One region of the Virgibacillus sp. Bac330 genome, then DNA from elsewhere that is predicted to be linked to it. Evidence: riboswitches for the same ligand, from Rfam matches in the RefSeq annotation. Region 1 holds a riboswitch; the other holds the start of a gene.
The links. A riboswitch is a leader RNA that binds a small molecule or an ion and turns the genes downstream of it on or off. The one in region 1 is predicted to bind S-adenosylmethionine.
Positions count from the first base shown of each region.

Region 2: another riboswitch for S-adenosylmethionine. It lies ahead of D9780_RS13700 (methionine biosynthesis PLP-dependent protein); the one in region 1 lies ahead of D9780_RS10815 (methionine ABC transporter ATP-binding protein).

Region 1 covers NZ_CP033048.1:2,314,516-2,322,960, reverse strand. The annotation lists gene D9780_RS10840 (acyl-CoA dehydrogenase family protein) at 1-1,782, shown strand, start outside; gene D9780_RS10835 (arsenate reductase family protein) at 2,445-2,798, shown strand; gene gcvH (glycine cleavage system protein GcvH) at 2,972-3,352, shown strand; gene D9780_RS10825 (toprim domain-containing protein) at 3,998-4,354, shown strand; gene D9780_RS10820 (thioredoxin family protein) at 4,377-4,691, shown strand; SAM riboswitch class I at 4,760-4,874, shown strand; gene D9780_RS10815 (methionine ABC transporter ATP-binding protein) at 4,975-6,006, shown strand; gene D9780_RS10810 (methionine ABC transporter permease) at 5,996-6,664, shown strand; gene D9780_RS10805 (MetQ/NlpA family ABC transporter substrate-binding protein) at 6,746-7,570, shown strand; gene D9780_RS21100 (YuzK family famiily protein) at 7,772-7,942, shown strand; gene sufC (Fe-S cluster assembly ATPase SufC) at 8,418-8,445, shown strand, end outside.
Region 2 covers NZ_CP033048.1:2,958,397-2,966,841, forward strand. The annotation lists gene D9780_RS13675 (malate synthase G) at 1-492, opposite strand, end outside; gene D9780_RS13680 (LysR family transcriptional regulator) at 647-1,531, shown strand; gene D9780_RS13685 (YuzF family protein) at 2,027-2,245, shown strand; gene D9780_RS13690 (manganese catalase family protein) at 2,261-3,157, shown strand; SAM riboswitch class I at 4,252-4,353, shown strand; gene D9780_RS13700 (methionine biosynthesis PLP-dependent protein) at 4,449-5,549, shown strand; SAM riboswitch class I at 5,783-5,883, shown strand; gene D9780_RS13705 (homocysteine S-methyltransferase family protein) at 6,114-7,163, shown strand; gene D9780_RS13710 (DUF4177 domain-containing protein) at 7,280-7,492, opposite strand; gene D9780_RS13715 (DUF5700 domain-containing putative Zn-dependent protease) at 7,810-8,445, shown strand, end outside.

The sequences.
Region 1 (8,445 bases):
AGCGAAACAAAAGAAAAAGTATTCAAAGGCGGCGGTTTTTTAGTTGATGATTTAACGGCAGATGACGTCATTACTCCAGAGGATTTCACCGATGAGCATAAGATGATTGCGAAAACGACAGAAGAGTTTGTGGTTGGTGAAGTAGTTCCTAAAATTGACCATTTGGAAAATCATGAATTTGAGCATTCTGTAGATTTATTAAAAAAAGCTGGTGAGCTAGGGTTGTTAGGAGCGGATGTTCCTGAAGAATATGGCGGTTTAGCTTTAGACAAAATCAGTTCTTCTTTAATTACGGAAAAATTTGCTCTTGCGGGTGGTTTTTCGGTTACACATGGTGCACATGTAGGAATTGGCTCATTGCCAATCGTGTTTTTCGGCAACGAGGCGCAAAAGGAAAAGTACTTACCGAAATTAGCTACTGGAGAATTGTTAGCAGCATATGCTTTAACAGAACCAAGCTCAGGTTCAGACGCTTTAGGGGCAAAAGCTACAGCTACGTTAAATGAGACGGGAACACATTATATTTTAAATGGAGAAAAGCAATGGATAACGAATTCAGCTTTTGCTGATGTGTTTGTTGTTTATGCTAAGATTGATGGAGAACATTTCTCCGCATTTATTGTAGAACGTGAATTTCCAGGTGTATCCACAGGGCCTGAAGAAAAGAAAATGGGAATTAAGAGTTCCTCAACTCGTACGTTGATTTTAGAAGATGCTGAAGTACCAGTAGAAAACTTATTAGGTGAAAAAGGGCGCGGCCATATTATCGCATTTAATATTTTAAATGTTGGCCGTTATAAGCTTGCTATTGGTGGTGTTGGTGGAGCGAAGCGTGGCATTGAGTTAGCGGCGAAATATGTAAATGAACGTAAGCAATTTAATAAGCCTATTTCTAGCTTTTCCCTGACAAAAGAGAAACTAGCAACAATGGCTGCAGAAACATATGCAAATGAAAGTGCGGTATATCGTACGGTAGGCTTATTTGAGCAGCGAATGGGTGCACTTACGGAGGAGCAATTAAATGACGGTAGAGAAATTGCTAGAGCAATTGCCGAATACCAAATAGAATGTTCGATGAATAAGTATATGTGTACGGAACTATTGGATTTTGTAGCAGATGAAGCTGTTCAACTACATGGTGGCTACGGTTTTATGCAGGAATATGAAGTAGAGCGAATGTATCGCGATTCACGTATTAACCGTATTTTTGAAGGGACAAATGAAATTAATCGCTTATTAGTTCCTGGTACATTATTGAAGAAAGCAATGAAAGGTGAGTTACCTTTATTACAAAAGGCACAATCACTTCAAGAAGAGCTAATGATGATGATGCCAGAAGAAGTTGGCACAGATGCATTAGAACAAGAAAAACATCTGCTTAAAAATGCGAAGAAAATGGTATTGCTAGGAGCCGGTTTAGCGGCACAGAAATTTATGCAGAACATCGAAAACGAACAAGAAATTCTTGTGAACTTAGCTGATATGATAGCAGAAGTTTACAATATGGAGTCTGCCATTTTGCGTACAGAAAAGGCCATGCACCGAGATGGTGAGGAAAAGAGTATGCAAAAGCTGTTGTATACGCAAGTTTATGTACAAGAAGCGTTTAATCGCATGGAGGCAAATGCTAAAGAAACATTAATTGCTGTAGAAGAAGGAGACACTTTACGAATGATGCTTTCTTCTTTACGTAAGTTAACACGGCATACACCGACAAATGTAATTGCAAAAAAACGCGAAATTGCTACTGCCATTATTGAAGAAGAAAAATATACGCTATAAAAAAGCTATGTAAGAACAAAGGCGTGGTGCTCGTTTAGCAACGTAGCAACTGGATCGAATCAACGAGATAAAGAAATCGCGGTGAACAGATGATGACTTAGTGTAGGGCAATGGACTGAAGTTGCCTAATTGCTGGGCGATGGAGCCGGACGATACTTTTCGGTTATTTCGTGCTCTACAAGCATCTCATTTTATCATTTCAGATAATAAAAAAAGACGTGCTGAATCTAAGGAAATAACAGATTCTAGCTCGTCTTTTTTGTACTATAACACGACAGCTCTCCGCTATTTAGTATGGGAATCAGTCAGTAGGTAATTTAGGAGGTTTTACGTCGAGTGTGTGGCAAGATAGTATTTCTATGGGGGAACAATATTCCTTTCATATTGGCGTCTTGGCTCGTAAATTATACCCGCTGATGCTTCATGTCAAACCGACTACAATTACCTTTTAACTATGCTATAAACTAAAAAGGTTTATCCTTATCTATAGTGCACACTAAATGTTGTATTAAAAATCAATAGAATTTGCATGAATAGAATGCTGAAAATACAGAGGTTATAACTACGTTGAGGAAAACTTGACACATACAAACCCCATTTTATTCGAATTTCAATTGTTTATTTTGATATAATGATACATATTATAGATTGGGGGCTGTCTAATGCTGACTTTTTACTGGTATCCGAACTGTGGGACATGCAAAAAAGCGAAAAAATGGTTAGATAATCATCAAGTGAATTACAAACCGATACATATAGTTCAAAATCCACCAAATAAAGAAGATATACTTGAACTTATGCAGAAGAGTGGGATGCCTGCAAAGAAATTCTTTAACACAAGTGGTAAAAAATACCGTGAATTAAATATGAAGGAAAAAATAGCAGATGCCACGGAAGAAGAAATGGCGGAGATATTAGCCTCTGACGGAATGCTAATTAAGCGACCAATTGTAACAGATGGCTCTAACGTAACTGTTGGCTTCGAAGAGGAAGAATTTGAAAAAAATTGGCTATAATAGCTTATTCCAACCGAACTGTCGAATAAAACATCAAGTTGATGAAGGATTCTACAATGGTAACTACAAGTGAAGGGTAAAACTTTTGGAATAATCTATTTAAAATAATACTGGATAATTGGGACTGAACCTTGTATAGTGAAATTGGAATATATCATTTGGAGGGAATAAATATGAGCGTACCAAAGGATTTATTATATTCAAAAGAACACGAATGGGTAAAAAAAGAAGATGGAACTGTGCGCATTGGAATTACTGCATTTGCACAAGATGAGTTAGGTGACATTGTGTTCGTTGAACTACCTGAAGTCGGTGACGAATTAGAAATCAATGAGCCTTTCGGTAGTGTGGAGTCCGTGAAAACAGTGTCGGAATTATATGCTCCTATTAGTGGGAAAGTCGTTGAAATGAATGAAGAATTGGAAGATAGCCCTGAATTAGTGAATGAATCACCATACGAAAAGGCATGGATGGTCGTTGTTGAACCAACGAAGGAAACAGAATTGGATGACTTACTATCTGCGGAAGCTTACGAAGAAATTATCAGTGAATAAATATTAAAAAAACTAGGCTTGTCGCCAAAGTCTTATGGCGAAAGCCTTTGTTTTGGTCTAGGAAATTATAAATTTTAGCAGCTGTGGATAAACTAACTAAGTTATTTAGCCACGTCCGGCTCCAGTGGCCAGCAACTAGGCAACTTCACACCATTGCCCTAAGCTAAGTCATCATTGATTCGTGCGAAATAGGAAGGCCGACTAAAGACGGGCTTGCAGGAGTATGCTTTCTAAAACTTTCGTTGATTCGTTCCACTCTCTACGTTGCTAACCAGGCGCCCCGAGCCTTTGTTCTTCTTATATTATAAACCTGAAAAACTTGATACTTTCTTATAGTGTGTGAACAAAGCTGATTGCAATGCTTTGCAATCAACTTTGTTTATAAGATTGTTAATAATTGTCCGTCTGCCACATAAACTAGGAGTAAACTTATAGGTAATATGAAAACAAGCATTATAGTACAGAGATGACGTCCTGCTAAATGATGTATACATTCAATAGTCAAAAAGCCTCCTAGCTATGCAGTTATCCTTTTGTAAGTAGTATATATTCCCAGCTAGGTTTGCACTATTGAAAGACAGCTAAAGTAAATAAAATATATTTTATTGCAAGCTTGTTGCTTGATTTTTCAAGGAGTGCTGTGTGATGATTACAAATGGATCAGAAAAGGTTATGATTGTAGAAGGATTGACTGATAAGAAGCAAGTGAATAAAGTGATTGCCGAAGAGATCACCATTGTTTGCACAAATGGAACGCTTGGAGTAGAGAGATTTGATCACATGTTGGAAGAATATGGTTTAGATGATAAGGATGTTTTTATTCTTGTCGACGAAGATCCTTCTGGCATCAAGCTTCGTAAACAACTAGCAAGAGAATTGCCACATGCAGAACATGTATATGTAAGTAGCGAATACAGAGAAGTAGCTACGACACCTGAAAATGTACTAGCTCAAGTTTTAGTGAGTAAACGAATAGCGGTTAATCCTATATTTCTGATTTAATTTAAAGTAAAAAGGTGATAGTTTGCAACAAGTAACAAAAGAGCAACTACAGCAATCCAATTACTTTCTTTATATTTATACACCACTTTGCGGAACGTGTAATCTTGCTAAAAGTATGTTGCTTAAAATGGAACAAATGCAAAAGCAAGAGCTATTTTTAGAAATGAATGCATCACTACATCCAGAATTTATGCAAACGCATCAAATAGCAAGTGTTCCTTGTTTGCTTATAAAGAAAGATGGAGAGCTCGTTGAAAAAATGTATGCATTTCGTGATGTAGCAAATATATACCAACACTTGATCATGCATAGACCAGAATTGTTTTCATTTCGATAGTAAAATTACATTGACAGATAGCAAGCAACGTGTTATTATGATTTCTATTCCAATTAAATAATAATTAACTCTTATCTTGAGCGGTGGAGGGACTGGCCCTACGAACCCGCGGCAACCTTCAAATAAATGTTTTATTTTGAAAGGTGCTAATTCCTGCAAGGCTTATGTCTTGGTAGATGAGGGGACATTTTGACATGTATACGTCTTTCTGTTCTCTTGCAGAAAGGCGTTTTTAATTGCTGATGTGGGCATAATAGTAAAGGGACAAAAAGGAGGACTAAGTGTGATATCGATAGAGGGTTTGCGTAAAGTTTTTACTGCAAACAAGACAGAAACAACGGCTGTTGACGATGTAACCCTTTCGATTAAACAAGGAGATATCTTTGGTGTGATCGGTTATAGTGGTGCAGGAAAAAGTACGTTTGTGCGATTACTGAATCGTTTAGAAGAACCTACAGGTGGTAAGATTTTTATTCGTAATCAAGAAATAACAGCATTAAAAAAGAATGAATTGCGGTTAGCTAGACAAGATATTGGCATGGTATTCCAGCATTTTAATTTGTTATGGTCACGTACTGTAAAAGAAAATATAGCTTTCCCATTAGAAATAGCAGGTGTTGAAAAAGAAGAACGGAACCAACGTGTTCAATCTCTCATTGATTTGGTCGGTTTATCCGGGAAGGAAGCGACCTACCCTTCGCAATTAAGTGGTGGGCAAAAACAACGGGTTGGCATAGCGAGAGCATTAGCAAACAAGCCTTCCGTATTATTATGTGATGAAGCAACATCCGCATTAGATCCAGAAACAACGAATTCTATTTTGGACTTGCTTGTAGATATAAATCAGCAACTAGGCTTAACGATTATATTAATTACACATGAAATGCATGTGATTCGAAAAATATGTAAGCAGGTAGCCGTGATGGAAAATGGAAAAGTGGTAGAACATGGTAATGTATTGGATGTGTTTGCACACCCCAAAAAAGATGTTACGAAAAAGTTCGTTCAACAGCTAATGGGGGATGCAGAAGCCGAGAATGAGTTTGAACATTTAGTTCGCGCATTTGAGAATGGTAAGTTAATTCGTCTCCATTTTGTAGGCGAAACAACGAACGACGCTTTAATTAGTAAGCTTGTAAAGGCGTATAACATTGACATTAGTATTTTACAAGGGAAAATAACGCGAACGCAGGCCGGTGCGTACGGTACGCTATTTATCCAAATGACTGGTGAAGAATTAGAAATTACTAAAGCAATTCAACACGTAACAGAAAAGACTTCCGTAGAGTTAGAGGTGATCCGCGGTGTTCGCTGATTTATTTGCTACTATTAAAGTAGAAGACATTGTAGAAGCAACGAAAGAAACATTTTATATGACGATTATTGCTTTAATTGGAACCTTTATTTTGGGGATTTTACTTGGGTTACTGTTATTTCTCACTAATAAAGGGGGACTGTGGGAAAATAAATGGGTTAACTTTATCACGGCCACATTTGTAAATGTATTCCGTGCTATTCCTTTTATTATATTAATATTATTGTTATTCCCATTTACTGATTTTCTTGTTGGTACGATAAGAGGCCCTAACGCTGCGCTCCCGGCATTAATTATTGGAGCCGCGCCGTTTTATGGACGGTTGGTGGAAATTGCTTTAAGAGAAGTAGATAAAGGTGTCATAGAGGCTGCTAAAGCAATGGGCGCCAAGACCCGAACAATTATTTTTAAAGTATTGTTACCAGAAGCAATGCCAGCTTTAATTTCAGGACTTACCGTTACTGCCATTGCGCTAATAGGTTATACAGCAATGGCAGGAGCAATTGGGTCAGGAGGCCTGGGGAGCTATGCATATTACTCAGGCTTTCAACGTAGAGATTTTGATATTGTTTTACTTTGTTCCGTTATTATTGTGCTCATTGTATTTCTATTTCAATTTATTGGTGATTATATTACACGCAAATTAGATAAAAGATAAAGGAAATTAATAATTATTATAATGAAGTGTAATTTTGACAAGTGTATGCAAATAGAAACTTTGAAAGAGGAGTGTGTCAACATGAAAAAATATATTCTCTCCATTTTAATCCTTACTGCTTTAGGTGGTTTATTAACTGCTTGTGGTGGGGGAGAAGAAAAAGATGATAATAAAATAACCGTCGGGGCTTCAAGTGTACCACACGCAGAAATATTAGCAGAAGCAAAGCCGATTTTAGAAGAAGAAGGGATCACACTGGAAATTAGTGAATACCAAGACTATGTATTACCGAATGATGATCTTGCGAATGGAGAAATTGATGCTAACTATTATCAACACATCCCCTTTCTTGAGCAAACAATTGATGATACAGGTTACGATTTAGATTATATTGCTGGTATTCATATTGAACCGATGGGTGTATATTCCAAAGGCATATCTAGTGTGGAGGATATTCCAGAAGGAACGGAAGTTATTATGAGTAACTCCGTGCCAGATCACGGGCGAATTTTAACTTTGTTTGAAGAACAAGGACTTATTAAAATAGATGAAGATGTAGACAAAGCACGTGCTACTGTTGATGATATAGTAGAAAACCCAAAAAACTTGACTTTTTTACCTGAATATGAGGCTGCTGTCCTTCCAGAATACTATGAAAGGGAAGAGGATGCCCTTGTAGCTATTAATACGAACTATGCTATTGATGCTGGTCTAAAGCCAGAAGAAGACGGTTTATTTATTGAAGGCGATGAATCTACTTATGTGAATGTGTTGGCAGTGAAGAAAGAGGATAAAGACGATGAAGCATTAAATAAATTAGCTGAGATCTTACAATCAGAAGAAATTCAAGCTTTTATGAGGGAGAAATATAATGGAGCAATTGTTCCAGTAAAAGAAAAGAAATAAAATAGCAGCAATAGGCAAAGATTTAGCGGAATTTACTGTATGTGTAGGTATCGCCAACGTATCCGTCTATATGTGAAATTTAACCGCGATTATGCCGAATGAAGCGTTTATATCCATTTTGAGAAGGGAACTTGTCTTATGTTAAGCTTATGATGAGTCAAAACGAGGAAAGGATGATTCCCTATTCATAGTGGAATAAAAATGAAGTACACTTCTGAAATGGAAAAAGCAATGCAGCAATCGCATCATATTGGTTTTGCGGAGTATCAACGCAAGTTAAAACAACGGCTAGCAGTTGAAAAAAAACGGCAGCAAGAATATCAGAAGTGTAAGCTATTTACCTTAGCACATATGAACCAACAACACGGCTAATTATTTTAAAAATGTAGATAAATAATAGTGAAGGGCGTTTGCGATTTGCAATAAACGCCCTTTTGCTGTTGTTGTAAGGTGCCTGCTTCTACAATTTAAACAAGCCTAAGTGAGAAATAGCAACATCGAAATTTTGTCGTAAGAGGGCTTTAGGTGATACCCTTAAGCTACTAAAAAAAATATTTAGTGGGGGATGCAACAAACTAAAAGGACGAAAGATGCACTGCGGGTTTATATCCTGATAACCGTTGCCACCATGCATTTTAAATCGTTAAAATAAGTAGAGGCTAAGAATTTGAGTTGTCCATTATCATTAAGATATTATAAAGAATGTCCATTTATACATAGGATTTCCTGTTCTAAAGAGTTGATAATAAATTCGAAATGATTTAAGATTGTAATGAGAATAAATTGAGAATGAATATCACGTTTATAGAGATGTGATATCTATAATAATGAATTTGGAGGTATAAATATGGCTGGATCTACGCTAGAAATCAAGA
Region 2 (8,445 bases), 640 kb from region 1:
TTGACCGCGAATGGGATTATACGACGTCCCCTTTTCCGCGCCATCTTCTTCAGAGATCACATCTGAACCGTACAATGCGTCGTAAAGCGACCCCCATCTCGCATTGGCAGCATTTAGCGCATAACGTTCATTATCAATAGGGACAACTAATTGCGGCCCTGCTTGCTTTGTAATCGTATCATCGACATGTTCGGTCGTAATCGTAAAATCATCCACTTCTGGCTCTAGATAGCCAATCTCCTTTAAAAATGACGTATACGCTTCTTGATCTTCAAAATCATTTGTTTGAAGCCAATCATTTATTCTTTGTTGCATTTTCTCTCTTTCAACCAATAATGCTTTGTTCTTAGGTGCCAAATCGGTAACAAGTTCATCAAAATCTTGCCAAAACTTCTCTTGATTCAATCCCGTATCTGGTAATGCTTCCTTGTTAACAAATTCATAAAGTTCTGTAGCAATTTGCAGATTGCCTTTCGTTATATACGCTGTCAATGTTATCCCCCTCTGTAATCCTTTATTTACTCTATTGTAAAGTTAAAAATCATAAAATTGAAATATCCGTTTTGCATAAGTGTTATTCCTTTTAGCTATTGATTTTAGTATAATAATGAAAAACAGGAATTTAACAAACGGAAGGTCGGATTATATGGACATTCGTCAAGTTGAGTATTTCATTGCTGTAGCCAATAAACAAAATTTCACCAAAGCTGCCTCCACGCTTCACATCTCCCAGCCTTCCTTAAGTAAAGCAATTAAAAATTTAGAAAATCAGCTCGGTGTTACTTTATTTTATCGAGGTGGAAAAAAGATTGAACTGACAGATGCGGGCGCTGCGTTTTTAGGGAACGCCAAACAATTTATCGAAGCTTATGAAAATCTAACAACGGAAATGTATGACGTGGTGCAATTAAAAAAAGGACAAATAAAAATTGGCATCCCTCCCATTATTGGCGCTACTTTTTTTTCAAAATTAATTAGTCAATACAAAGCAGCGCACCCCTCCTTTCATATTGAACTAAACGAAGTGGGTAGTAATTTAATTCAACATGGGGTAAAAGAAGGAGAGTTAGATGTTGGCCTCATTTGTAATCTACCAGTAGAAAAACACCACTTTTCTACCATAAACCTGTTAAAAGACCCTTTAATGGTCGTTGTCCAAAACAATCACCCTCTTGCTTCTAAAAAATCTGTTGCATTGCCAGATTTACAGGATGAACCATTTATTTTATATCAGCAAGATTTCTCTTTACATGACCGGATTATAGAAGCCTGCCAACAATACGATTTTATGCCAAATGCCGTCTGTAAAAGTTCGCAGCGAGACTTCATGATCGAAATGGTGGAAGCAAACTTAGGCATCGCTCTTTTCCCTAGTAAAATTTGTAAACAACTGCTCCATCACGATGTTCAAGCTATTCCTTTCAAACAACCAAGGCTTCATCTGGAGTTGGCACTTATTTGGAAAAAAGATAAATATTTGCCGTATGCCGTGCGTGAGTTTGTCACTATGGCAAAAGATTTCACAAATTAAGTTCATTTAGAAAAACTTGGCTTACTGCCAATCCATTTAGAGGTAGACTTAGTTTTTCTTATACTATAATCAATAGTAATTCTATGCTTTCCTATAGTGGAACAAAGGCGCAAGTGCCCATTTAGCAACGTAGCGACCGGAAAGCATCAACGGTGATAAAGGTATCATACCACTAAAACAAGGGTATGCCGATGTCGAGCGGCAAGCCCTTGTTTAGTCTGCCTTCATTCTTTTTAGCCAAGAACCAATGATGACTTATCATAGGGTAATTCGTGCTGGATTTGCTTAAACTGTAGCAACTCGTGGATAATTGTGAACTCCAGCGACTTTATTGTGAACTTCAAGTAACCTCCCTGTGAACTTCAGCGACTTTTCATGAAATTCAAGCAATTTTTAATAAACTCCAGCAACTTTTCAACTTGTCCAACGAATAACCTACTTTTTGTCGTCATAGCCTAGTTGTAGTGAGTATCCATCATAAAGGGAGGCTGAAAAATGAACGCACAAACACCATCATTTACAAGTGCTTTTGACCCTTACGTATACCAAACTTTACAGTCAATAACAGGTGCCACGCTCATTGTACAAACAACACAAGGAACAGTGACAGGTAGCTTAAAAACAGTAATGCCTGACCATATCGTTTTAGAATCGGGCGGATCTTCATTCTATATTCGTATTCAACAGATTGTTTGGGTGATTCCGAAAAGCTAAAGAAGGAGGCTTATCATGTTTAAACGTGAAAACCGCATGTTAATTGAACTGCCTGTTCCTGAACACGGCGACCCTAATGCTGCAGCAGCGGTTCAAGAATTATTAGGTGGGAAATTTGGCGAAATGTCTACATTAAATAATTATATGTTTCAATCATTCAATTTCCGCCAAAAAGATAAGCTTAAACCATTTTACGATCTTGTAGCAAGTATAACAGCTGAAGAATTCGGCCATGTCGAACTTGTTACGAACACAATTAATCTCCTTTCAAAAGGAAACACCTTTTACACTGGAAACCCAGATGTCACCCCGTTACGCGAAGGAAAAGACAGCCGCAATACGTATCAATTTATCGCCACTGCTCAAACAGCACTTGTAGGTGACTCCATGGGTCGAGCATGGACAGGAGATAATGTCTTTAGTAGCGGCAATCTTGTCTTAGATTTACTACACAATTTCTTTCTTGAAGTCGGCGCTCGTACACATAAAATGCGCGTTTACGAAATGACAGAACATGAAACAGCACGAGAGATGATTGGTTACTTATTAGTTCGTGGAGGTACACATGTGCTAGCCTATGCGAAAGCCTTAGAAATCGCAACAGGGGTTGACGTTAAAAAGCTTATCCCAATCCCTGATTTATCGAACACGAAGTTTGATCATGCTCGAAAATTTGAAGAACAAGGGTTAGCAAATGTTTTATACACGTGGAATGATGTGGGAGATTATAACGATATCCGACAAATTTGGAAAGGAGACAATCCAGAGAATGGAGAGAAGCTAATCGTCAAGGAAGGAATACCAAAAGGAGGCCCTATCCCTAATTTAGAAGATCTTCCTGAACAATTTGCACCTGGCATTGATAAAGATGATTATCAAAAAATTGCTAAACGGTTAATGGAAAACATGTAAGTATGATGAACTCCGTAGTGTTTACGGAGTTCATCATACAATATTTATGTAGAACTTACATCTATTTCATGCGAGCAGGAGCGATTTCTACGGGGGGCGTGCGGATTTGCGACGAGCATGAGCGAGTTCAGCGCAGGGCGTGCGGAATTACGACGAACATGAGCGGTTTCTGCGCGGGGCGTGCGGATTTGCGACGAGCATGAGCGAGTTTAAGCGCGGGGCGTGCGGAATTACGACGAGCATGAGCGAGTTTAAGCGCGGGGCGTGCGAATTTGCGACGAGCATGAGCGAGTTTAAGCGCGGGGCGTGCGAATTTGCGACGAGCATGAGCGAGTTTAAGCGCGGAGCGTGCGGAATTACGACGAACATGAGCGATTTCAACGCGGGGCGTGCGGAATTACGACGAACATGAGCGGATTTCAGTGCGAGAGAGCGTAATTGTGACGAACATGAGCGATTTCTGCGCGGGAGAGAGCGGATTGTGACGAGCAGGAGCGATTTCAACGCGGAGCGAGCGAGATTACGACGAACATGAGCGATTTTAAGCGCGGGGCGTGCGGATTTGCAACGAACATGAGCGCATTACGGACAGGAGCGAGCGTATTTCATGCGAGTATGAGCGATTTCAGCGCAGAAGAGAGCGGAATTACGACGAACATGAGCGATTTCTGCGCGGGGCGTGCAGATTGCGACGAACATGAGCGATTTCAACGCGGGGCGTGCGGATTTGCGACGAGCATGAGCGCATTCCGGACAGGAGCGAGCGTATTTCATGCGAGCATGAGCGATTTCAAGCGCGGGGGCGTGCGGATTTGCGACGAGCATAACCTTTTTATTTTTATTCTACGAGCAAATACATTGGCTACGCAAGTTCATTCCTCCAATTATACATCTTTCATAATCTTTTGGTGAATGATTACCACGATGAGAACCTTCCGCAAAAACTATATTATTCTGGCTACGTTTCGAGCACAAAAAAGATTCACCACAGTTGGAAGAAGCCGAACCCTTAAATTGTGGAGACAAAATCCCCTTGACTTTTATGGAACTTCATTGTATTCTAAAATTCAATCTTTTAAAATTTAATAAAAATTTTCTTATCCAGAGAGGTGGAGGGACTGGCCCTTTGATACCTCGGCAACAGACCGCATGCGGTACTGTGCCAATTCCAGAAGCATAGCGCTTGAAGATAAGAAGAAGATCCTTTTCAACATATTAGGAAACCTCTTCTTATTTCAAGGAGAGGTTTTTTGCATCCTCTCCTTGTAACCATTTTTAAGGAGATGATAAAGTGTTACAACAAACACGTGAAACTAGCATGGTGCAACTAGGAAACCGAAGTGATCTTCGTACTGGAGCAGTTAATCCACCTATTTATTTATCAACTGCATTCAAACATGATGGCATTGGACAGTCAACCGGGTATGATTACAGTCGCACGAAAAATCCAACTCGATCCCTGTTAGAAGAAGGTGTTGCGAAGTTAGAATCTGGTAAGCAAGCTTTTGCTTGTAGTTCAGGCATGGCAGCTATACAGCTTGTTCTTTCCCTTTTTCAAGCTGGTGATGAAATCATTGCTTCAGAAGATATTTATGGTGGGACGTATCGTTTGTTGGAACAGTACACAAGAGCATACCATTTTAACATCTGTTATGATCCCTTTACCAATTTCAAAGAAACGGAAACAAATATAACGAATAAAACAAAAGCAATATTTATTGAAACACCGACAAATCCATTAATGCAGGAAATAGATATTACCTCTATTGCTCATCTAACTAAAAAACATGATCTATTGCTTATTGTTGACAACACATTCCTTACACCCTATTTGCAACGCCCTTTAGAACTTGGCGCTGATATTGTTATTCATAGTGCAACAAAGTATATTGGTGGGCACAATGACGTATTAGCTGGTTTAGTAGTTACCGACGATGAACCGATCTGTGAACAACTTGCTATAATGCATAATACATCTGGGGCAGTACTCTCTCCATTTGACAGTTGGTTGTTAATTAGAGGATTAAAAACGCTATCCTTGCGTATGGAAAAGCACGAAACAAATGCCCAAGAGTTAGCCCATTTTTTAAACAACCATCAAGCAGTAAAAGAGGTGCTTTATCCTGGCAAAGGTGGTATGTTATCTTTTCGTTTACATGATAACAAGTGTGTAGATCCTTTTTTACAGCAATTACAACTGATTACCTTCGCTGAAAGTCTAGGTGGTGTGGAAAGTTTTATCACGTATCCATCAACACAAACACATGCGGATATTCCCATTAATAAACGTACTAAGCGTGGCATTGATGACTGTTTATTACGCTTTTCTGTCGGAATAGAGCATGTGAATGATTTAAAACATGATTTGCAGAACGCATTACAGGCATTTTAAATTTGGGCTTGACGGGGCTTTATAACTAAGTTTTATTTAATTCATAATAAATAGGGTGCTAGCTCTCACCCAAAGCTAACCATAACTATTTTTTCGAAATAGGTTGACATTGAATTTTTTTCCGTTTATAGTATAACTTACATTCAGAATAATAATAATTTACAAACTTCAATTTAATGGTTTCTTTAACCGTCAACTGTAAATCTTTATTATTCCACAACTTTATAGGATTTATCTTATCCAGAGAGGTGGAGGGACTGGCCCTTTGATACCTCAGCAACAGGCATCTTTTGCACTGTGCTAATTCCAGAAGCGTAACGCTTGAAGATAAGAAGAGTCGCCATTTGGAATCTATCCTCTTCTTATTCATAAGAAGGGGGTTTTTATGTTCCAATAATTCGCGATGGAAGCTCACATAGGTGAAGCAACTAAAAAAACGATTTTTTAATGAAAGGGGGAGGTAATTTTACCATGAAGTAAATATCGAAGTGGTGGCTCTTGCTATATACTTTGTACCACATTTTTTACGAAGCAAAGCTTTCAAAATAAAAGGAGGAGTTTAACATGAAACGCAGCTTACAACAAAGATTACAGGAAGGTACGGTTATTGTTGGGGAAGGTTATTTATTTGAATTAGAGCGCAGAGGATATTTACAAGCAGGTTCTTTTGTACCAGAAGTCGCATTAGATAATCCGCAAGCTCTGAAACAAGCTTATCGCGATTTTATGAATGCAGGCTCAGACGTCGTACTCGCATTTACTTACAACGGAAACCGAGAGAAGATGCGAATCATTGGTAAGGAAGAATTGCTCGAGCCGTTAAACAGGAACGCCATTCAGCTAGCAAAAGAAGTCGCCAAAGAACATCCTGTAGAAGAAGCACTCGTTGCTGGAAATATTTCTAACACGAATATTTTCGATCCGAATGACCCAGCTTCCAAAGAGCAAGTAAGGAGTATTTTCGCCGAGATGGTGCAATGGTGTAAAGAAGAAGGTGTTGATTTCGTAAACGGAGAAACATTTTATTATTATGAAGAAGCTCTAATCGCTTTAGAAGAAATTACGAAACAAGAACTCCCAGCCGTCATCACTTTTGGTCTTATGGGCGAAAACATTCTAAGGGACGGGTATACCGTGGAGGAAGCTTGCCAATTACTATCTGAAAAAGGAGCGCTCGTCGTCGGAATGAATTGCTTCCGTGGCCCTGATACCATCCAGCCCTTTGTAGCTAAAATAAGAGAGGCAGTCAAAGGTTATATTGGGGCATTACCAATACCTTATCGAACAACAGAGGCACACCCAACCTTTTTCAATTTGCCGGATGGAGGTTGCAGTTGCCATTTACCTACAGAAACGACGTTCCCAACGGCACTTGATCCACTTTACCACAACCGCTACGAATTAGCAGCTTGGGCGAAAAAAGCAAAAGACATCGGTGTGAACTATATTGGTCTATGCTGTGGCGCATCGCCTGCAATGTTACGTGCTGTTGCAGAAGCTGTCGGTAAAGAAACGGTTAATTCCAAATACTCGCCAAATATGGAAAAGCACTTTTTATTTGGTACTGACAAAACGTTGAAAAAACATAATCTAGAATACCGCTCCAAGGCTTAGAGGGTTGTTGGATAAGCATTTTTAAAAATATCATCCGCTGACAAGTTTTAATTTAGAGAGGAACTCCCATCAGAGCAATGACGGGGAGTTCCTTTAAATATAATTTGAACATCTTTCTACATTTTACATTCTTTATATCGCTTTTCATTTAAAGAGATTTGGTTAAAGTTCACACTAATATCCCTCATACTACCTCCAATTTGAGGAAAAACGTTTACTAATTCCCAACCTTGTTTTTCGTATTCATTTAATTTATCTTCAAATTCCTCTCGATCAGCTGAATCGATCCCTAATGTCCAAGTTTCTACAGCGTATTCCCAGGCACCCACGTCGCATCTTCCATATGTACTATACCTTTTCTAACAGCAATTATTTTTTTCATTGCATACTAAAAAAGTACATGTCTATACTAACGAATTTATTTCCGGTTTACAACGCACAGGAAAACTACTTTTTACTAACAGGCAGGATAATGGAAATAAAAGTCGAAATCATGTGTAAAGGCAATCTAGTGAGGACACTTTACACTTTAATTGGAGGACTAGCGGGATGAAAATTTTAGAAGACATCCCTTGTTGCCAGGGCTTATGGCGACAGCCTTTTTTTCCTATCCTTTAAGCCAAAAAATTGTAGGGAGGATGTTATCATGAACATTTATAATACAGCGCCATATTTCATAAATAATTATCAACCAAATGTATCATTTTTACATACATATCATGCTACCTATCCGCTACAATTTAAGGAATATTTTTTATATCATTGTAAGAACCCGGAACAAAAAAGAAAAACAGCCCTGCAAAAGTACCCAAGTCATATGAATACAATGAAAATAGCCAATCAAAACATAGAAAAACATCTGTACACGATCACGTCTGCGTATGAACAAAAATATCCTATTATTTTTAACAATAACGTACATATTATTGTTGGATTATACGGTTCTAATGCATTTACCCATCGTCAACCTATACCAGATGTCACCTTTTGCTTAGAGAAATTATCACCAGTTGATGAACACTTAAAAGTTATTATTGCCCATGAATTCGGTCATGTACTACATCATATGTTATCAGAGCAAAGAGAGGTAGACTGGGGGACTATACCGTGGTTCCATCCATATACAACTTTATTTCAAGAAGGAAGTGCAACCTATTTATCGAAGCAACTAGAAATTCCCAAGAATCAAGGCGCTTATTTCACATATGATGATACTGGAGAAAGGTGGTTAGCTTTTTCAAAACAACATAAGCGAGAAATCATTCGCGCCTTTTTGTCAGAT